DNA from 4 places in the Paenibacillus thiaminolyticus genome. Region 2 is predicted to be linked to each of the others. Evidence: predicted binding sites of a transcription regulator. Region 2 holds the regulator's gene; each other region holds the start of a gene.
The links. The regulator Rex, encoded in region 2, represses fermentation and respiration genes when NADH is low (regulators of the CRP and FNR family bind a similar motif). The targets are predictions, from matches to a motif close to TTGTGAAATATTTCACAA.
Positions count from the first base shown of each region.

Region 1 (5,329 bases), 740 kb from region 2:
TGTCTGAACGAAAAGTATTAGTCATCGAAGACGAACCGACATTGGCGCGGCTATTGTCATATAATCTGACCTTGGAAGGGTACGATACGACGGTGATCGACCACGGCTCCCAGGGGCTGCAGGTGGCGCTGCACCGCAAGTTCGACCTCATTATACTGGATATTATGCTGCCGGGCATGAACGGATTCGAGGTGCTGTCCAAGCTGAGACAAGCTGGTGTCCGCACGCCCGTCATCATTTTGACGGCGCGTAATGCGGAGGAAGAAGTCGTGCAGGGCTTGAAGTGCGGGGCGGACGACTACATTACGAAGCCGTTCGGCGTGGCAGAACTGCTCGCGCGCGTCGGCGCCGTGCTGCGCCGCGCATCGAGCGACGAGCCGATCGAGCAGGAAGATGCGGACGACAAAGTCATTGCGATTGGCGATCTGCGCATTTATCCGGAGAAGTATGAAGTGACGCTGCATCAGGAGCTGATCCCGCTGCGGCCGAAGGAATTCGAAGTATTGCTCTACCTCGTCCAGCGCCCGGGCATGGTCATTACCCGGGACGATCTGATGAATGCGGTATGGGGCTTCGATTACATCGGCGGACAGCGGACGGTCGATGTCCATGTCAGCTCGCTGCGCAAGAAGCTGGAGATGAACCAGCGCTCTGTCCAGATCGATTCCATTCGGGGCGTCGGTTACAAATTGGTCCATCATAAGAAGGCCCACCGCACCGACGAATAAGGCGCACAATCCATTTTCGACTGGGAGATGGATTCTTTTTTTGTCTGGATAAGGCAACGACGGCAGCCAGCTCCGAAGAGCAGGCTGCCGTCATGCGTTCTCTTCGCTAGCGCGACGCTTAATCCTCATATGGCTTCGCTAGGGCTCCCCACCAGAATACGGCCGCGATGGACAAGGCCGCGATAAGGAGCGGCGCCGCAAATATAAGAAAATTCGTCATGTCTGTACCTCCTTATCGTGGGGTCTTCTTGCCCTTGACATAGTTCGCGTCGAACAGGAACAAGCGCAGGAGCAAGAACAGCGACGGGATCAGGACGAGCAGGCCCAGGATAAATACGGCAATCAGAGCCGTCGCCATCGCCGGATTGGTGAAGCTGTCATAAATGTTGACGTACGGATACAGTACATACGGCAAATGGGACGCGCCGTAACCGAACCAGGCGAACCCGAACTGCAGCACGACGCAGAGGAAGGCCCAGCCGTAATTGCGGCGCTTCCAGACCAAGTAGACGGCGATCAGGAAGAACAGGAACGACAGGATGAACATCCAGGCGTTCGTAATCATATTGTTGAAGTGCTCCGCATTATGATCTTGAATCGCATAGAAGACGAAGAGGCTCGCCAAGATGGTCGGCGCCGACCAGAAGAGGGCGTACTTCCTGACAATCTCGAGCGCCCCGTTGTCCTCCGCCTTGGCAGCGTAGTAGGTCAGGAACATGGCCGAAATATAGAGCACGCTGACCAAGGCGAGGAAAATAACCGAATACGGATAAACATTGGTGAACAGCTTGCCGACATGGAAGGTCACCTTGCCCCCTTCCTCCGAAATATATCCGCCCTCCGAGATAGCCAACACGGTGGACAACGCAGCCGGAATTAGCCAGCCGCTCACCCCGTACAAAAACATATAAATCCGGTTGTTCTTGACCCCATAGTTGCTGAAGGCATAATAGGAGCCGCGGACAGCGAGCAGGATGACGGCGATACTGCCAGGCACGAGCAGGGCGGTGCCGTAATAATAGGCCGCATCCGGGAAAAATCCGACCAGGCCGATGTAGAAGAAGACGAGGAACACGTTCGTCACTTCCCATACTGGCGACAAGTAGCGTTCAATAATATTGTGAATGATATGCCGTTTGCCTGTAATCGTGCTGACATAGCTGAAGAACCCGGCGCCGAAATCAATCGACGCCACGATCAGGTAGCCGAACAGAAAAATCCACAGCACGGTCATCCCGAGCAGTTCGTAATTCATCGCTTCATGCCCCCTTCCATGCCGTTCGCCTCCAATTCCGCTTCGGCCGGATTGTGGCGGAACATGCTGCGCAGCACCTTGACGGCCGTAACGCTGAGTACCAGATAGAGAAGCGTGAACAGCACCAGCATCGTATCGACATGCTCGGACGTCGTCGCGCCTTCTTCGACGGTCATGATTTTCCACAGCACCCATGGCTGCCGTCCGACCTCCGCGAACATCCACCCTGATTCAATCGCCAGGAAGGCGAGCGGCGCTCCGGCCACGATCGCATACAGAAGCAGGCGGCTGATTGGCTTGCCGGTCTTGCGGCGGCGGTACTGCCAGACGACGTACCAGAGCGAGACGACGGTCAGGAAGATTCCGATGAACACCATCGAATCGAAGAAATAGTGTGTGGCCCGCAGCGGCGGCCGTTCATGCTCGGGCACCTCATTCAGCCCTTGGACGACGGTATCCGGCGTCCCTCCCGCCAAAATGCTCAGCGCAAACGGGATCTTGATCGCGAACTTCACTTCATTGTCCTTCGTCAAGATGCCGCCAAGAATCAGCTCCGCACTGTCCTTCGTCTCGAAGTGCCATTCCGCGGCAGCCAATTTCTCCGGCTGGTATTCATGCAAATATTTTCCGGACAGATCGCCGATGGCGGCCGAAGCGACTGCGAAGATAAGGGCGGACGTCATCGTCAGACGCAGCGCCTTCTTATAGTACACATGGCTGCGTCCGCGCAGCATCGAGACCGCGGCGATGGCCGCGAGCAGGAAGGCGCTGGTGACATACGCGGTCACGAGCACGTGGCTCACCCGCGTTGGCATCGATGGATTGAACATCGCCGCCAGCGGCTGGATGTTCGTCATCTGCCCGTTGACCCAGTCGAAGCCCTGCGGCGAATTCATGAATGAGTTCACGGTTGTGATGAAAAAGGCCGAGGCCGATGATCCGATCGCTACTGGAACAAGCAGCAAAAAGTGGTACATCCGGTTTTTGAAGCGATCCCATGTATATAAGTAAATGCCAAGAAATATCGCCTCCACGAAAAAGGCGAACGTCTCCATAAATAACGGGAGCGCGATCGCTTGCCCGGCGACCTTCATGAAGTTCGGCCACAGCAAGCTGAGCTGCAGCCCGATGGCGGTCCCGGTGACCACGCCGACAGCTACCGTTACGGTGAAGCCCCTGGCCCAACGGCGGGCCAGCAATAAATAATGCGGGTCATTGCGCTTAATGCCGATCCATTCCGCCAGGGCGATCAGGAGCGGCACTCCAACGCCGATGGTCGCGTAAATAATATGCACGAACAAGGTCAAGCCGGTCAAAATGCGGCTGAACAATACCGGGTCATACGAGTACATGTCCTCTTTCCCTCCTCAACAGAAATGCAATGCCGTATTTTCAGAACGTTGTGAACAGTCAACCTACCGCGTTAGAAAAAACGCCGTATGAACGAGAGGAGCATAATGATGCCCACTGCAAGGGAGACAACGATAAGCCACTTCTCTTGTTTTTGAATCCGGTTTGCCTGTTTATTGTCCGATTCCATCGACAGATACCCCTTTCGTTGTGCAATCTTCATAAAGCTGGAATGTTGTCTATGATCCATATCACAGACTTACCTATATCGTACTCAAATGGTGTGATAATTTTCACAACAATTGTGATAGAGCGATGAACAAGGTGTTACAAATGTTTGTCCGCATCAACTTCCGCGTTCGATTGCCTTTACAAACTCTTTACATAGCCTGGGCCAACCGTTTACATTCCCGTGCTACATTAGGACGAAAGATGCAGATTTACAATATTAACGCAAAGGGTGCTGCTATATGACGATGCCGATCTTATCTCTCATTAACCCGGGTTCTCCGCAGATCACACATCGTGGTGCTGTCTCGGAGTACGACGATTTGGTTCATGCCGCTCCGGCGATTGATCCGCGGACTCCGATCGAGGACGTCGAGGACATGTTCCTGTCCGATTCCTCGCTGCGCTGTCTTATTGTCGTGGACGGGGCGCGGCAGCCAATCGGGATCGTAATGCGCGAACGGTTCCATGAGCGGATGAGCAAGCGGTTCTCCCCTGCGCTCTATCATGAGAAGCCGGTCTCGCGGCTGACGGATCGGGACATGGCCTGCGCCGAATGGGGGACGGATGCGGCCCAACTGCTAGAACTGGCGGGGGCCCGCCCGGAGGAACGGATGTATGACAGCCTCATTATAACTAGCGGAGGGCAGTATGCCGGCGTGCTGTCTGCGAAGCAGCTGTCCGAGCTCTCTAATCGCGTGCGCCGCAATGCAGAGCGCAAGGAGAAGGCGGTTCTGCATTCGACGCTCCATGCGTTCGATTCGATCAAGGGCGAGACCGGATATGTCAGGCAGGCGGCTGCGGAAGGCAAGCTGCACGCGTCCGCAATGATGGACAAGACGCTGGCCGGGAAGACTTCGCTCGACGATGTGTCCTCCGCATTTCAGCAAGTATACGGGCAGGTGAACGATCAAGCGGCGGAAATGGAGCATCTGCGACAATATACCCAGGCTGTGGCCGATTCTATCGGCGTCATCCGCGGCTGGTCCGATTCGTGTCATATGCTGGCGCTGAACGCGTCGATTGAAGCGGCCCGCGCCGGCGAGCACGGGTTGGGCTTCCAGGTCGTCGCCACGGAGGTGCGCAAGCTGGCCATGCTGACCAAGGCGGCGACCGGCCAGATCGAAGAGACGCTGGCCCAGATGGTTCAAGCATTGAACCAGGCCGTGAAGACGGGGGAGCGCACCAGGGAGCAGGTCGTAATGACCGCATCGGGGGTAGAGGCGGCCTGCGGGCGCTTCGAACAGCTTCTGCAGGCGATCGCGCATAATCAGGAGCAGCTGGCACAGATTGATGCCTGCGCGCAGCGCATGGAGGAGCGGGCCCAGTCAGCGCATGCGGAATTGAGGCGAATGGCGGAACGGGATTGAAGACCGTACCCTGTGAAAAAACGTCGCTGGAGCACGGGAAAGTATGTTACGATAGGGTTCCGAGTGTACGAGTGAATCGGTTGCACTCATCGAAGACGCACTGTTATATAATCTGACCTTGGAAGGCAGGTTCGACAGTGATCGGCTGGACGAAATCGCTGAAGGTGACATCATGATGGAAAAAGATATTAGTCGTAAAATCAAATTGTTGAAGATTCTGGCTGAGGAAAAGAAGTGGTTTACTCTCTCTGAACTTGAACAAAAACTAGATTGTTCCAGTAAAACAATTCGAAAGGATATATCAGTTCTCAATGATTTATTGCCGCAAAACGCTTCTATCTATTCAAAAAAGGGAAAAGGGATCAGATTAGCCATACCCCAAGATCAGACCATATGTG
Region 1 covers NZ_CP041405.1:1,887,756-1,893,084, reverse strand. The annotation lists gene FLT43_RS08585 (response regulator transcription factor) at 1-728, shown strand, start outside; gene cydS (cytochrome bd oxidase small subunit CydS family protein) at 847-948, opposite strand; gene FLT43_RS08580 (cytochrome d ubiquinol oxidase subunit II) at 961-1,983, opposite strand; gene FLT43_RS08575 (cytochrome ubiquinol oxidase subunit I) at 1,980-3,335, opposite strand; gene FLT43_RS30490 (methyl-accepting chemotaxis protein) at 3,804-4,931, shown strand; gene FLT43_RS08565 (BglG family transcription antiterminator) at 5,104-5,329, shown strand, end outside.
Region 1: the regulator Rex is predicted to act here: its motif matches at 3,615-3,632, upstream of FLT43_RS08575 (cytochrome ubiquinol oxidase subunit I).

Region 2 (5,329 bases):
TGTTCCCTTCGCTTCCTTCCTATCAGCTAGGCTCCGTAGCTCATGATTTCGGCATTGCCCATGACAGGCCTCATCAGGCGGACAGCGACGCGCTTGCGACGGCGGACATCTTCCGCCGGTGCATGGAAGCTATTGATGACCTGCCTCTGCTTACGCTGCAAGGCATCGTCGATGTGTTCGGGGATCACGAGGAGCGGGATTTGAAGTGGCTTCTGGCGGAGAAGCTAACTGAACGGGAACGCAATATGGCCAGCTGGGAGGAGGAAGGCTATTTCCCCCACCGTCAGCTGATGCTCAAGCAGGACGATTGGACCGACACGCCGCCGCCCCGCGACGCGTCCGCGGACAACCCGCTGTCCGGCAAGTCGTTCCGCCATTTTCTGGATGAAGTGAAGCGGCGAATGGAAGCGATGCTTGATCATTACGAGCCCCGCGCTTCGCAGGAGCAGATGTTCAACGAAGTGATGGAATGTCTCGATCAGGACAAGCATCTGCTGATTGAAGCCGGGACGGGAACCGGCAAGTCGCTCGGTTATTTGCTTCCGGCCCTGTATCAGAGCGTTCTTCATGAGAAGAAGGTGGTCGTCAGCACCCATACAATCAACCTGCAGGAGCAGCTGAGACAGCGCGATGTGCCGCTTCTGGAGCAGATTGTTCCTTTTTCGTTCAAGGTATCGCTACTAAAAGGGCGCAGTCACTATTTGTGTTTGCGTAAATTTGAACATAAAATAAGTAACAGAGAGTTCGTCCACGCAAGAGATGACAGCATTACAGCGGCGCAGCTGCTCGTGTGGCTTAGCCGGACGGAGCATGGAGATGACGAGGAGCTTCATCTCGTTCACAAAGGCCCCGAGTTCTGGGATTCGGTATCCAGCGACAGTGATTCGTGCCTGAACCGTTCCTGTCCTTGGTTCCGCCGCTGCTTCTATCACCGGGCCAAAAATAACGCGAACCTCTCCGATATCGTCATTACGAACCATTCGTTATTATTTACCGACGTGATGGCGGACCATCGTCTGCTGCCAGGCTATGAGCATCTCGTCGTTGACGAGGCGCATCATTTCGAGGAGACGGCCGGCAAGCACTTGGGGACGAATTTGCAATATTTTTCACTCATTCACCCGCTCACCCGGCTGTTCAAAGACAGCAAGAGCGGCGCTCTTGTCGTCCTTCAACAGCGACTTCGGTTGTCAGGCCATGAGAAAGCGCTTATCTGGGCCGAAGGGATCGACAAGCTGCTGCAGCAGATCGTCGACGTGAAGGAACAATGGGATCGGCTGCATGACATGCTGTATCAGCTGCTTCCTTCCGGGGAAGCCGGGCAATTCGAGGGCGGGCAGGCGGTGCTGCGCCTCCCGGCCGGCGAGCGTCCGGAGAGCTGGCCCGAGGCGGTAGAGCTGGAGAAATCGATCCACACCCGTCTCAGCGATATTGTGCGCTCGGGCGAGAAGCTGGTCAATGAGTGGAAAGAGGCCGATGACGACGAACTGGAAGGCGTCATCGTCGATATTAGCGGGCTTCTGAAGGATGTAGGCCTGGTCCGCGACGATTTCCGGCTGTTCATGCAAGGATCGGATCCAGAGACGGTCTACTGGATGGAGGGCAACACGCAGTTCAAATTCAAGTCGCTGCAGATGTATGCCGTGCCCGTTGACGTGAGCGAGGCGTTGAACCGTTATTTCTTCGAGCCGAAGAAGAGCGTCATCCTCACTTCAGCCACATTGTCCGTAGATAAGTCCTTCCAGTTCGTGCAGGAGCAAATCGGGCTGATGGAGGCTGCTAACGACGGCAGGCTGCATACGGTCATTCTGCCTTCCCCGTTCAATTACCGGGAGCAGGCGCTGGTCGTTATCCCGCGCGATTTCCCCAGCGTCAAAGGATCATCCGACGCGGTCTTCAATCAGACGCTCGCGAAATCGATCGGGGATGTAGCGCTCGTCACGCGCGGCAGAATGCTCGTCCTGTTCACCTCGTATCGTATGCTCCGGGATGTATACGAGCCGCTGAAGGAGGCGCTGAGCGCGAGCGGCATTCAGGTGCTGGGCCAAGGCATCGACAGCGGGAACCGCAGCAAGCTGACGCGCCGCTTCCGGGAGCAGCCGGCCTCCGTGCTGCTCGGTACGAGCAGCTTCTGGGAAGGGGTCGACATTCCTGGAGACGCGCTGACCTGTCTCGCCATTGTCCGGCTGCCGTTCCAGCCGCCGAACCATCCGCTCGTCGAAGCCAAATGCGACCGGCTGAAGCGCCAGAAGCAGAACCCGTTCCGCAAATATTCGGTTCCGCAGGCGGTTATCCGCTTCAAGCAAGGCTTCGGACGCCTTGTGCGGACCGCTCAGGACAAAGGCATCGTCATCGTGTACGATACACGGGTCATTGAGACGAGCTACGGCAAACATTTCTTATATTCGCTTCCTGGGCCGAAGATGGAGCACATGGCCAATGTGCAGCTGGTGCCCAGAATCGAAGCGTGGTTAAGCGAGCACGAAAAATAGGCGTGTAAGAGCGATGAGGGGGCAACGAAATAGATATGAAAACGTTGAAAATATCAGAAGCTGTCGTTCGCAGACTGCCGGTTTATTTACGTCATCTGATGGAACTGAAGCAGCGAGAGGTTCTGACGGTTTCTTCACAGGATTTGGGTCAGAAGCTGGACCTCAATCCCGCCCAGATTCGCAAAGACTTGGCATATTTCGGCGATTTTGGACGCAAAGGAATTGGGTATGACGTCTCTTACCTGATTCAACAAATCCGCCATATACTGAAGCTGGATCAGATTATTAATGTCGGTCTCGTCGGAGCGGGGAAGCTGGGCCATGCATTGTGCAACTATACGGCATATATGAAGGACAATATGCGGATTGTGGCTGTATTCGACCAGCTGGAGCCGAAGGTAGGCACCGAGATCAACAATCTGCGCGTACAGCCGATGAGCGAGCTGGCGGACACCGTGCGCGAACATAAAATCCGCATCGGAATCATCACCGTACCCGCCTCGGAGGCGCAGCATGTCGCGGAGCAATTCGTCGACGCGGGAGTGGAGGCAATCTTGAACTTCGCTCCGGTTATTCTTCGCGTCCCGCCTCACGTGCGGGTGCATACCGCCGATTTTACGACGGACATGTTCAGTCTGGCCTATTATTTATCCGATGAGAGAAAGGAAGCTCCGGTAGAATGACGACGAAACTTATTATTAGTAACGGGAACTTTGCGTCACTTCGCCCAGGCGCGCAGCACACGGCGGTTACAGGTACGATGGTCATTGAAAATGACATGATTGTCTATGTGGGAGAACATTTGCCGCAAGAGCATGATACGCCCGAGGCGATGCGGATCGACGGCAAGGGGCTGTTCTTCATTCCGGGGCTCATTAATACCCACGGCCATGCGGCGATGTCGCTGCTGCGCGGCTATGGCGATGATATGGTGCTCCAGACGTGGCTGCAAGAGAAAATGTGGCCGATGGAAGCAAAATTCACTGCGGAGGACGTCCGTTGGGGGACGGCGCTCTCGGTTCTAGAAATGCTGAAAGGCGGGACGACGACATTCGTCGATATGTATGACCATATGGATGAGGTGGCCAAGGTCGTCGAGGAATCCGGCATGCGCGCCTGCCTGATGCGCGGCGCGATCGGTCTATGCCCAGAAGACGTGCAGGCAGCGAAGCTGCAGGAAGCCGTTCAATTCGCCCGCGAGTGGCACGGCAAGGCGGACGGCCGCATTACGACGATGCTGGCTCCGCACGCTCCGTATACATGCCCGCCGGGCTTCATCGAGAAGTTCGTGCAGGCGGCGCATGATCTCGATCTTCCGCTGCATACGCATATGTCGGAGACCGCGGCGGAAGTCGCCCAGAATGTCGCGGACTATGGGCTGCGTCCCGTCGCTCATCTGGAGAAGCTCGGCTTCTTCTCGCGCCCTTCCTTCGTGGCGCACGGCGTTCATCTGACCGATGAGGAGATCGAAGTATTGGCTCGCCATGACGTGGCCGTCTCCCATAATCCGGGCAGCAATCTGAAGCTGGCTTCCGGCGTGGCGCGGGTTCCGGAGCTGCTGCGCGCCGGCGTAACCGTATCGCTGGGAACCGACGGGCCGGCAAGCAACAACAATCTGGATATGTTCGAAGAGATGCGCTTGGCTGCCCTGATCCATAAGGGTGTATCCGGCGATCCGACGGCGGTTCCGGCGGCCGAAGCGATGCGTATGGGGACGCTGTACGGAGCGCAGACGCTCCGGGCAGAGAAGCTGGGTCTGCTGGAAGCCGGCATGAAGGCGGATATCGTGGCGGTCAATGTGAACCAGCCGCATTTCGTCCCGCATACCGACTTCGTCTCGCATATGATTTATTCCGCTTCCGCCAAAGACGTCGCTCATGTATGGGTCGACGGGCGCCAAGTGGTTAAGGACGGCCAGTGCCTGACCTTGGACGAAGAGCGCATTCTCTATGAAGCCGAGCGGTGCTTCGAGCGCCTGCTCGAGCGCTGACGGGAGGAGCGCATGGCCAGAAGCCGCAGTCGCCGCCGCCGCAACCGGTGGTTCATCGCCGTGCTGGCGTTCCTCGTGCTTATCCTATTCATTGTCGCCTTGGTAATGTACGTCAATTACATTTATTCCGATGAGCGGGTAAAAGAAGCAGAGATCCTGCAGCGCGCGCAGCAGGAAATGCCGTTGACCGAGGTAAACGGCATTGACAAGAGTATATGGGAAGAAGTCGTCTATGTTATTAATGGGGTCAACCAGGAAGAGAAGGCCGTCTGGGTATGGGTATTTCCCGATCGGGTCACCTCGATCCCGGCAGCCGACAGCGTGGATAAAGCCACGGTGAAGGCCACTATTCATCAGGCGTATCCGGATGCCCGTATCGTGCGGCTGCTGCCCGGATACAAGGATAATCAATATGTGTGGCAAGCCTTCGTCCAGCGTAAGGACGAGCAAGGGACGCGCCGGTATTTTTATCAGTTTTATTCCTTCTATGATGGTTCTCCCTTGGGCGAGATCTATGGATTGCCCAATCAATAGCCAAGGGCAGCTTGGACCTGCTCTTCCATTCCGCACCGCTTCGCTTCAGCGTGTTAACGCCGCTGAAGGGAGGCGGTGCTTTTTGCTGTGCTGGCAGTCATGGAACACTTTACATTCCGAAATCGTATATCATCTATGGTATACTAATGTATGTCATGAGTTGATAGATAAAAGTATGACTTGCACATATTTAGCACCGTATGTCAGCCAAAGCAGATGATTTCGTCTGCACGCCAGCAACATGTTCAGCCTGCAATTTTCAGTGCTATACAGGAATAGAAAGGGGTTTTCGTGGCATGACGAAGAACATTCG
Region 2 covers NZ_CP041405.1:1,152,213-1,157,541, reverse strand. The annotation lists gene dinG (ATP-dependent DNA helicase DinG) at 1-2,492, shown strand, start outside; gene FLT43_RS05160 (redox-sensing transcriptional repressor Rex) at 2,528-3,175, shown strand; gene FLT43_RS05155 (amidohydrolase) at 3,172-4,482, shown strand; gene FLT43_RS05150 (DUF5590 domain-containing protein) at 4,495-5,016, shown strand; gene FLT43_RS05145 (quinolinate synthase) at 5,313-5,329, shown strand, end outside.

Region 3 (5,329 bases), 250 kb from region 2:
GTTCACGAAGCGCGACGATTTCTCGTCCCGGTAGCTTTCCGGCCACATCATACCGAGATAGTAGTTCAGCGCGGGACGGCATTTTGAGCAGCCCTCCGGCTGCTTCCATTCGAGCGCCGCCATCACTTCGTGAACCGTATGGAGCCCTTGCTCCCGAATCGCCGCGACGATCTCGTCGCGCGAGTGCTCGGTGCAGCCGCAGATGCCTTGCTTGACGGCGCCTGCCTCGAAGCCGTCGCCGAGAGCATGCTGGAGCAGCTGCTCCACCAGCGGCTTGCAGCCGCCGCAGGAGCGCGATGCGCCGGTGCAGGCCTTGACTTCCTCCAGCGTCGTCAGGCCGTTGTCTGCGATGGCGTCCATAATCATCTTTTTGGTCACGCCATTGCACCCGCAGACGATATCGTCATCCGCCAATTCGGCGGCCGCATTCGCTTTCGAGCCGCAGCAGCCTCCCGTACCCGTCAATTCCTGGTACAGCTCGTCGGTCATCGCCGCCCCCTGCTTCACGAGGCGTTCCAGCTTGGCGCCATCATCCGTATCGCCGAACAGCACGGCGCCGACGATGATATTATCCCGGAGCACGATTTTCCGGTATGTGCGCTTCCACCCGTCATGGAAGGTCAGGGTAGTGCATTCCGGCGTCTCCAGGAAAATGCCTGTCGAGAAGACATCAACGCCGGACACCTTGAGCTTGGTCGAGCAGACCGAGCCTTCATACGGCTTCGTCTCCACGCCGGCGAGCGTCTTCGCCAGCACCGCCCCCTGCTCGAACAGCGGAGCGACGAGCCCGTAGCAGACGCCGCGATGCTCCGTGCACTCTCCGACGGCATATACGTCTTCGGCGGAAGTCCGCAGGCAGTCGTCCACCACGATGCCCCGGTTCACGTCGAGGCCGCTCGCCTGGCCGATGCCGATATTCGGGCAAATGCCGACCGCCATGACGACGAACTCCGCCTTCAATTCCGTCCCGTCGCTGAAGCGCAGGCCTTCGACGCGCTCGCCGCCCGTAATCTCCACCGTCTGCTTGCCGAGCGCGAACCGGATGCCTTGGCGTTCCAGTTCCTGCTCAAGCAGGCGCGCCGCGGTCATATCGAGCTGGCGCTCCATCACATATTCAGGCAGATGGACCACCGTCACGTCCATGCCCAGCTGAACCAGCCCCTTCGCCGCTTCCAGGCCGAGCAAGCCGCCGCCGATGACGGCTGCCGTCTTATACGTTCCCGCTGCGGCAATCATGCGATCGCAATCCTCGATGCTGCGGAAGCCGACGACGCCCTCCTTGTCCGCGCCGGGGACAGGCAGCCGGAACGGCGTCGATCCGGTCGCGATGATGACCCGATCATACGGCACCTCGCGGCCCTTATCGGTCAGGACGACGCGGCGTTCCGTGTCGATCCGCTCCCCCTTCTCGCCCGCCAGCAGTGTAATGCCGGCCTCGTCATACCACCAATATGGATTCAATACGATATCATCCAGCTTCTTGCTGCCCTCCAGCACGTAAGACAGCAGAATCCGGTTGTAGTTGGGATGTGGTTCCTCCCCAATCACCGTAATGTCACAACGATCGGTCAGCTTCAACAACTGCTCCACCGTATTGATGCCTGCCATGCCGTTGCCTACGACGGCCAGCCGCCATTTTCGTTCCATGATGGTCCCTCCTTGTCACAATCCGAAATCCATTCATATATTGTTACTTTTTTCACATACTTTTCTACCTGGATCATACCTCAGGCTGGAAGGGCATCGAGTGATTACACGCACACCAAATGTGGCGGTTTTCCTCTCGTTTGTTCACATTTGACTGTGGCCGCTCCATATGTGCTCCGGGGGCCTTTCCCGTTGCCATTGCCACCGAATTTTCACTGCACTTACACTGCACTTACACTTCACTTACACTTCACTTACACTTCACTTACACTGTACTTACACTGTACTTACTTTACTGCTACTTACCACCGTAATTTCACTGCCCTCATCCTACTTACCCCTGCACTTTCCACTGCATTTCTGCCGTTATACTGTACTCGCGACTGCACTCACCACTACACTTGCTGCTGTACTTGCTTCTCTCCCCATTCCCCGCGCCGCAAGCCCCGTACCGCTTTTTGCGCCTCCTCTCCAATCGCGAACGGGAATTTCCTATAAAGACAGCCCTCCCGGCTTCCCCTATAATGGGAACAGCATCAACTCAAGAATTTCAAATTAAAAGGTTGTTCGAAATGCCCGCTGCGGCCTTTTGAACGCGCATTTATTTAAAGGAGATACGATAATGAAGACTTCTTATGTATGTCTATATGATCCAAGCTTCCCGTCCGCCAGCAACGCACTCCCTTCCGGCATGCGGGATCGTCTCGCCTCCGAATGGAATATCGTGCAAGCGGAGCGTCTCGCCGAAGCACTTGACGCGCAGCAGGACGGCGTATTTATCAACCTGCACGCCCCGTACTTCCCGAAGAGCGCGTGGACGTCCATCGCCGCGTTCCTCGAACGGGGCGGACATCTGCTCAGCGCGGGCGGCTCCCCCTTCCGCATTCCCGTCTACCGCGACGGCAGCGGCTGGACGGCGGAGCCGGAGCAGACAGCCTATCACCAGCGTCTTCGCATCCACGAGTGCATGCCGGTGCAGGCGGACCGGTTCGAGCGCTTCGCCGCCAACGTGGAGCGCCCCTTGTTCGAGCAGGCGGCACCGCTATGGCCGGCTTCGCCAACCTGCAGCTTCGTGCTCTGGGTGACCCGGCACGACGACTGTCCCGGCGAGCATGGTTCCGCCGGCCCGATGGATGCCCACATCATACCGCTCGTCACGGCGCTGGATCGTGACGGCCGGGAGGTGGGCGCGCCCGTCGTGCTGCTCGAAAACACGAAGGGCGAATTCGCCGGCACCCGATGGCTGTTCGTGAACCAGCCGCTGACGGCAGAGTTCCTCGAGCAGGCGGGAGCGGAGACACTCCTCGCCTGGGCCCGCTATTGCTCGTACGGCGTCAGCGATTGGTGGCTGAAGCCGGGCCGGGCCTGTTATGAGCCGGGCGAGCGCCCGAAGCTGACGCTGCAGACGCAGCTGCTGCACGCGGCACGCGCCAGCTACGGCGCCGGCGGCCCGCTGGCCGCTTCTCGTCGAAGCGTGGCCGACGCCGCGGAAGCGGATGTCGTCTGGCAGGCAAGCGTCGAGCTGACGGCGGACGACGGCGAGGTGCTGTGGCGCAGTGAGCTCTCCGTCCGCTGCGGGCGGGAGCTGGAGCGGCTGATCCTGACGCCGGACACCGTGCTCGCTCCGGGCATGTACCGGGTGCATGCCCGGCTTGTGAGCGGCACCGGCGAGGTCCGCCTGCTGCGGCAGGGCTTCTGGTGCCGCGACGAAGCGCTGCTGCGGAGCGGCTCGTTCCTGAAGGCGGGCCGGGATTACTTCGAGCGCGACGGCGTTCCTGTTCCTATCGTCGGCATGACGTATATGTCAAGCGATGTGGCGCGCAAGTTCGTGTTCCTTCCGAACGCGGCGGTATGGGATCGTGATATGGCCCAGATGAAGAAGGCCGGAATCAATCTAATCCGCACCGGCATCTGGACCGCGTACCGCCACATCATGTATGTGGACGGGCATCCGTCCGAGGATGTGCTGTGCGCCCTGGACGCCTTCTTCCTGACTGCGAAGAAGCACGGCATCGAAGTATGCTTCAACTTCTTCTCCTTCGCGCCGGAGCTGTGGGAAGGTTCGAATCCTTACCTCGATCCGCGCAGCATCGAGGCGCAGAAGCGCTTCATCGGAGCGGTCGTCGAGCGGCACCGCCACACCTCGTTCGTCCATTGGGATCTGATCAACGAGCCGTCTCTGTTCGATCCGAAGCGAGTGTTCGCCGGGCCGCGCAGCGCGAAGGATAAGTATGAGATCGCGGCCTTCCGGGAATGGCTCAAGGAACGCTACGCCGGCGATATCCGGCTGCTGCAGGAGCGCTGGGGCATGACGCCGGAGCAGGCGCCGGGCTTCCGCGCGATTATGCCGCCGGAGCCGCAGGAGATTAACTTCGATGCCCAGGATATGATTAAGGAGAAAAAAGGGACGCGCTGGCTGGATTATTCGTTGTTCACGATGGAGATGCTCAACCGGTGGGTGCATGCAATGCGCGACACGATTTCGTTCCATCAGCCGGAGCAGCTCGTATGCATCGGCCAGGATGAGGCGCTGGCGGCACAGCGGCCAAGCCCGTTCTTCTATGAAGCGTCCGTCGATTATACATCGAACCATTCATGGTGGCTGTACGATCAGCTCATCTGGGACGGCGTGTTCACGAAGACGCCGTACAAGCCGAACCTCATCCAGGAGACGGGCATCATGTACGGCATGACGCCGGATGGCTTCGCCTTGCGGACGGAGGAGCAGCTGCGCAACATTTTGGAGCGGAAATACGCCTATGCGTTCGCGACCGGCTGCGCCGGGGCGGTGCAATGGATCTGGAACACGAATTTCTATATGAACAATGTGAATGAATCCAATATCGGCGCGCTGCGCGCGGACGGCACGGAGAAGCCGGAGGCCGATGTCTCCTATGACTTCGGCGCATTTATGCAGGCGGCAGCCCCGCTCTTCCGGGATCGGGAGCTGGAGCCGATCGTCGTCATCTACCCGGAAGCGAACGATCTGTCGAACCGGCGGATGGCGGCCGAAGCGACGTCAACGGCGGCGCGTGTGCTGGCCTATGAGTTGAAGGTTCCGTTCCGGGCGATGGGAGAATACCAGCTGGAAGCGCTGGATGATATGCCCCCGCGGCTTATTATCGTGCCGTCTCCGCATCATTTGACCGATGCAGCTCTCGATCGTGTGCTCGCCTTCGTGGATCGTTCCGGCGCGACCTTGCTCATCACCGGCCCGCTCGGCCGCAACGAATATTGGCAAGCGACCGCCCGGATGGACAGCCTGCTCGGTCCGCGGCGCCTCGGCAGCGTCGTGCGCGAGGAGCGCTTCCTCCTCGCAGGGCGGGAGATTCCGCTCTCGTTCGGCGGCCGCAAGATTAAGCAGGTATTCAAAGAAACGAATGCCGACGGCAGCCCGTCCACGCTCCTAGAGCAGCCGTTCGGAAGCGGCAAGCTGCTCTGGGTCGGCCTCCCGGTCGAATGGAACGATCGGCAGGCTGCCATCGCGGAGCTGTACGCGCATGCCATACAGACCGCATCCATCGAGCCTGATCTGCGCTGGGAAGAAGGCGGCAGCCGCCCGGGAATCTACGGACGCTGCCTCACCTTCGCGCAGGGCCGTCTCTATCTGTTCGTGTCCGAATCAGGGCAGGATGAGATCGTCCGCATCGTCCAGCCTGACAACGGAACAACGTACGCTTTC
Region 3 covers NZ_CP041405.1:1,403,434-1,408,762, forward strand. The annotation lists gene nirB (nitrite reductase large subunit NirB) at 1-1,647, opposite strand, end outside; gene FLT43_RS06335 (alpha-amylase family protein) at 2,270-5,329, shown strand, end outside.
Region 3: the regulator Rex is predicted to act here: its motif matches at 1,688-1,705, upstream of nirB (nitrite reductase large subunit NirB).

Region 4 (5,329 bases), 2.3 Mb from region 2:
TGTCATGGAGCACGGATATTCGCCGGATTGGACATGGAGATGAGCCGCTCCGTCCTGGCTCTCGATATAGATCATCTCCAACGGATCGATGAGCACAATTTTGTCCTCCACGCGTGCCGGCACTTTGTCGAAGACAATCTGCGGATAGTGCCGCTGGCTGACAGGCGGCGTCCCGGCCCCGTCCGCAGCATCTGCCGGTGAAGGCGATCCGCCGGCAGCGCTGTCCGCTTCGGAAGCTGGGGGGCCGTCCGCTTGCTTCTTGGCCGTGCTTGGCGCGGCTTCGGGGGAGGAGCGGTCGTCCGCCGCTTCCTGGGGCAAGGCGGCCGTTCCTTCCGCCGCTTGGCTGGAGCCGTCTTCGTCGAGGATGACCTCCTTGAAGCCGGCCGGCGTCCAGCGCAGGACGGTGTCCGTCAGCGTCAGCGCGCTCTCCAGCGAAGGCACGGTCATGAAGAAGGCGGCCCCTTCCTGGCAGAGCTCGCGAATCCATAGGCGCAGCAGGAAGCAGCTCTCCAGGTCGAGATGGAATTCCGGATCCTCCACGATAATCAGCTCAGGCTTCACCGCGGCGGCCCGGGCAAGCTGGAAGCGCCGCTGCTCGGCTTCCGTGCACTTGCCCAGCCGGACGTTCTGCTTGCTCCATAGTCCGGTCAGCTTCAATACGGATTCCAGTCTGAATTTGTCGAATGCATTATATAATTTCATATACAATCCGACAGCCTCCCGCACGGTCAACCGTTCATGCACTGTATCCTCCTGACGGATCCAGCTGATGTGGGCCCTCGCTGCGGGAGAGTGGAGGGGAAGGCCGTTCCAGCTTACGGTTCCGGTAGACGTGGCAGCGGTGCCGGCCAGCACATTCATGATGAGCTGGCCTGTGACATGGTTGCATTGCACGGCCAGGCATTGGCCCGGCTGTACCGTGACATGGAGCGTATCCAGGAGCGTCGAATTGCCTTGGGCGACATAGAGATGGTCGAGAACGAGTCCGCCCGATCGGGCAGGGGAGTCAGGTTTCATTAATTTCACGCCTTTTCATTGAATCTTCTTCAATCGTCATATCCAATGGCAAGCTTAGCAGCTTCGGGCCAGGACACACATTCTCCATCATAGCGTATTTTTCGTGAACGGGAGTAAAGGATCTTGGGGCTGAAGCCGATGGAAAAAAAGTATGCGATTTTCGTAAATATTCGGATTTGGGCTTACTTTTCTTTCTGAACCCTATGGATTTCTTCCCTTTTTACGAAAAAATAACGAACGATAAAACAAAACTTCGTTGACACGTTCGGCTAAATTCGTTACAATATCCATGTCGTCCCCTTGGGGGAGCGGCAATAAAGTTGATCACAATGTTGGCATTATTATTCCTGTTCGTATATTCCCGGAGATAAGGTCCGGGGGTCTCTACCAGGAGCCGTAAATTCCTGACTACGAGCGGTGTGCTTCCGCATACCCGGGTGAAGTCAGGATTTTTGTCGTCCAGAAAAGGAACGGAAATTTCGTCATTCGCCCCATTCAGATTCATACAACGTGTTATGAACGAGGAGGATCTTGATCTTATGAGCAAGTATGATGTCATTGTCGTTGGTGCAGGGCCTGCGGGAATTTTTACATGCTATGAGTTGACGTTGAAAGCCCCCGGCCTTAACGTTTTGTTAGTGGACAAAGGCCATGATATATACCGGCGGAGCTGTCCGATTCTGGAGGAGAAAATTCAATTATGCCCTCCGGCTATCGGCCGCAAAGAATTCGCCGGATGCTTGCCCGCCTGTTCCATCACGAACGGCTTCGGCGGAGCCGGCGCCTACAGTGACGGCAAATTCAACATTACGACCGAATTCGGCGGCTGGCTGACCGATTATTTGCCGCCGTCGCAGGTGCTCGACCTCATTCAATACGTGGACCGGATCAATTTGGACCACGGCGCTACGACGAATATAACGGACCCGACGACGGATACCGTGCGCCGGATTGAACAGCAGGGATATGCGGCAGGGCTGAAGCTGCTGCGTGCGGAAGTCCGCCACTTGGGGACGGAGCAGAACCTGGAGATTTTACAATCGATTTTTGAATACTTGAAGACGCGGATCGAAATGATGCATAAGACCGAAGTGGCGGATCTCGTAACCGTGAAGGAAGACGGCCGCCATGTCGTGAAGGGCATCGAGCTGAAGGGCGGCGAGACGATTGAAGCCGATCGCGTCGTTGTCGTGCCGGGACGGGACGGCTCCGCCTGGCTGACGGAGATTCTGAAGAAGCGCCGCCTGAAAATGTACAACAATCAGGTCGACGTTGGCGTGCGCGTCGAGACACCGGACGTTGTCATGCGCGAGATTAACGAGCATCTGTATGAAGGAAAATTCATTTTCAACACGTCTGTAGGCACACGGGTGCGCACATTCTGCAGCAATCCGTCCGGACATGTCGTGGTGGAGAACCACAGCGGCATTATGTGCGCGAACGGTCATTCCTACAAGGATCCGAAGCTCGGCTCGAAAAATACGAACTTCGCTCTGCTCGTATCGCACACGTTCACGGAGCCGTTCGACAAGCCGAACGAATATGCCCGCGAAATCTGCAAGCGCGCCAACGATCTGTCCGGCGGCGGCGTCATTGTGCAGAAGTACGGCGATATTCTACGCGGGCGCCGTTCTACCGAGAAGCGCATCCGGGAAGGCTTCCTGGAGCCGACGCTGCGCGAGGGGGTCCCAGGCGATCTGGGCCTCGTGCTGCCATACAACACAATGAAGAGCCTCATCGAAATGATGGAGGCGCTGGACAAGGTAACGCCGGGAATCGCTTCCGAGCATACGCTGTTTTATGGCGTCGAGGCGAAGTTCTACTCCGCCCGCCCGAAGCTGGATGCGTCGCTCGAATCCGAGATTGCCGGACTGTACTGCGGCGGCGACGGAGCCGGCGTCACCCGCGGGCTGGCGCAAGCCGGGGCAGCCGGAGTTCATATTGCCCGCAGCATTATCGGCACAGCATAATGGATATATAGAAGTCCGCGGCCGCAAGGTGCGCGGGCTTTTTCCGTTCTTGCGGCGTCCTGACTTGTTCCACGATATGTTGTTAGATTGTTAATTTTGAACATTACCTTGTGACAAAATGCACAACCTCGGTGCGGAAGCTTCGATACAATGAACTTGCATCTTTGGCATCTGCCTGGAATACGGCGCCTCATTCCATAGGGTGTGACGCTTCCGTCCATCCGGGAGGATGCGATAATATGCCAGCAAGGTACTTGCAGTGCAGGAGGTAATGCAGTATGGCAGGATACTTGAAGCCGCAGGAGATTGCGGCAGCGACAGTGGAGACAGGGGCGTCCAAGGCCCGCAATCCGCTGTCGGTCATGGTGATATTGGGATTTCTGGCAGGCGCGTTCATCGCGCTGGGATACTTACTGTATATACGGGTGACGGCTGGCGCGCCGCCGGAGTGGGGAACAATCACGGGGCTTATCGGCGCTTCCCTCTTCCCGATCGGGCTCATCCTCGTCCTGCTGGGAGGCGGAGAGCTGCTGACCGGCAATATGATGGCGGTCCCATTGGCCCGGATGAAGGGCCGGATTACGACCGCCGAGGTCGTTCGCAATCTGATCGTCATTACGTTAAGCAACTTCTTGGGCGCGATCTTCGTCGCTTACTTCTTCGGGCATATCGTCGGTCTGACCGCCGATGGCGTCTATCTCGAGAAGACGGTGTCCGTCGCCGGGCACAAGCTGGAAGAAGGCTTCCTGCAAGCGTTCGTCTCCGGTATCGGCTGCAACTGGCTCGTCGCGCTGGCAGTGTGGCTGTCTTATGGCTCCAAGAGCTTCAGCGGCAAAGTATTGGGCATCTGGTTCCCGACGATGACGTTCGTGGCCATCGGCTTCCAGCACGTGGTGGCCAACATGTTCGTCATTCCGGCAGCCATCTTCGAAGGCTATTACAGCTGGGGAGAATATATGATGAACTTCATCCCCGTCTGGCTCGGCAATCTCACCGGCGGTGCCGTCTTCGTGGCCGGCGCTTACTGCCTGGCCTATTTGCGGCCGAATCCGGATCCGGCCTTGCCGGCGCAGACTTCCGGAACGCGCGCATCCGCTTCTGCTGTTGTAACGGCTTCTGCTGCTTCTGCTTCATCAGCGGCTCCAGCTACGTCGGCTTCCCCCTCGGGCAGCCTTGACCACTCTGTCACGGGATAAGCTTCCGCTCGCGGCATATATCGAACCAGGTCCGTCCGGGTCGGGCCTGGTTTCTTGATCCTTGCGCCGTTAAGGAGATGGCCGGTTCGGGGGAGTTGCCCCGCTTTATTTTTCTTGGGTAGGATAGGAAATTGCATAAAATCCGGATATCATGATAATAATTATCATTATCACATAGAAAAAAGCAGCCCGGCAAGGCTGCTTGGACATACCTTAAAGTTTGGGCTCGAACGTTTTACAGTCAGTTTCTTCGGAGTTGCTTGCTTGTCTGCCTTGACGATTCACGACATAAATAGAAGAAGCGTTGCATTTGTTTCCGGCAGCCCAATATTTGCAGCTGTTCACTTCGCACAGCACGTCTTTAGCCATTGTGTGTCACCCCCTTTGCAATAGGATTGACGGGATCCGGGCGGTTCTATACGTCCGGCCGCTGCAATGACTGCCTCAAGACATGGATCGGCAAGCCATGTCTTTTTTGGCATGTCCCTGAAAAAACGGCGAGGGAGCGTTGATGAGCAGCCCTTGCACAGGCTGGAATCTTTAACGGTCCGTTTTTTTGATCGACTTAGGCATTGTGGGCTGGGGAAGCCCTGATTCCGACTTTGCTCCACTATGCCGATGGCTCAGGGGCGTAAGCCACCACTTGCAGTCTTATGGTCATTATCCCAACAGCTCAGGCGTCAAGCTGAGTGCTGGGGATAGTGGAACAAAGGGGCGGGTAGAGGCCTAGCGCTCTTTATTGCCATTATCCCACCGGCTCAGGGGTGCAAACTGAGTGCTGGGGATAGTGGAACAAAGGGGCGGGTAGAGGCCTAGCGCTCCTTATTGTCATTATCCCAACAGCTCAGGCGTCAAACTGAGTGCTGGGGATAGTGGAACAAAGGGGCGGTAGAGCCCTCGCGTTCCTTATTGTCATTATCCCAACAGCTCAGGCGTCAAGCTGAGTGCTGGGGATAGTGGAACAAAGGAGGCGGTAGAGCTCTCGCGTTCCTTAGCCCCCGCAGTTTCTAAAACCGTCCTCCCCACGACTCAGCGGGCATATCTGGCGTGTATTTTGAACAATGGGTGACGCCTGCGGTTGCATAACGGGATCGATAGCGCTATCCTAATCACATCCTGCCGCTTACACTGACCCGAACGGTGCAG
Region 4 covers NZ_CP041405.1:3,451,952-3,457,280, reverse strand. The annotation lists gene FLT43_RS15415 (LytTR family transcriptional regulator DNA-binding domain-containing protein) at 1-1,017, opposite strand, end outside; purine riboswitch at 1,349-1,448, shown strand; gene FLT43_RS15410 (NAD(P)/FAD-dependent oxidoreductase) at 1,557-2,987, shown strand; gene FLT43_RS15405 (formate/nitrite transporter family protein) at 3,266-4,183, shown strand; gene FLT43_RS15400 (DUF1540 domain-containing protein) at 4,397-4,552, opposite strand.
Region 4: the regulator Rex is predicted to act here: its motif matches at 3,096-3,113, upstream of FLT43_RS15405 (formate/nitrite transporter family protein).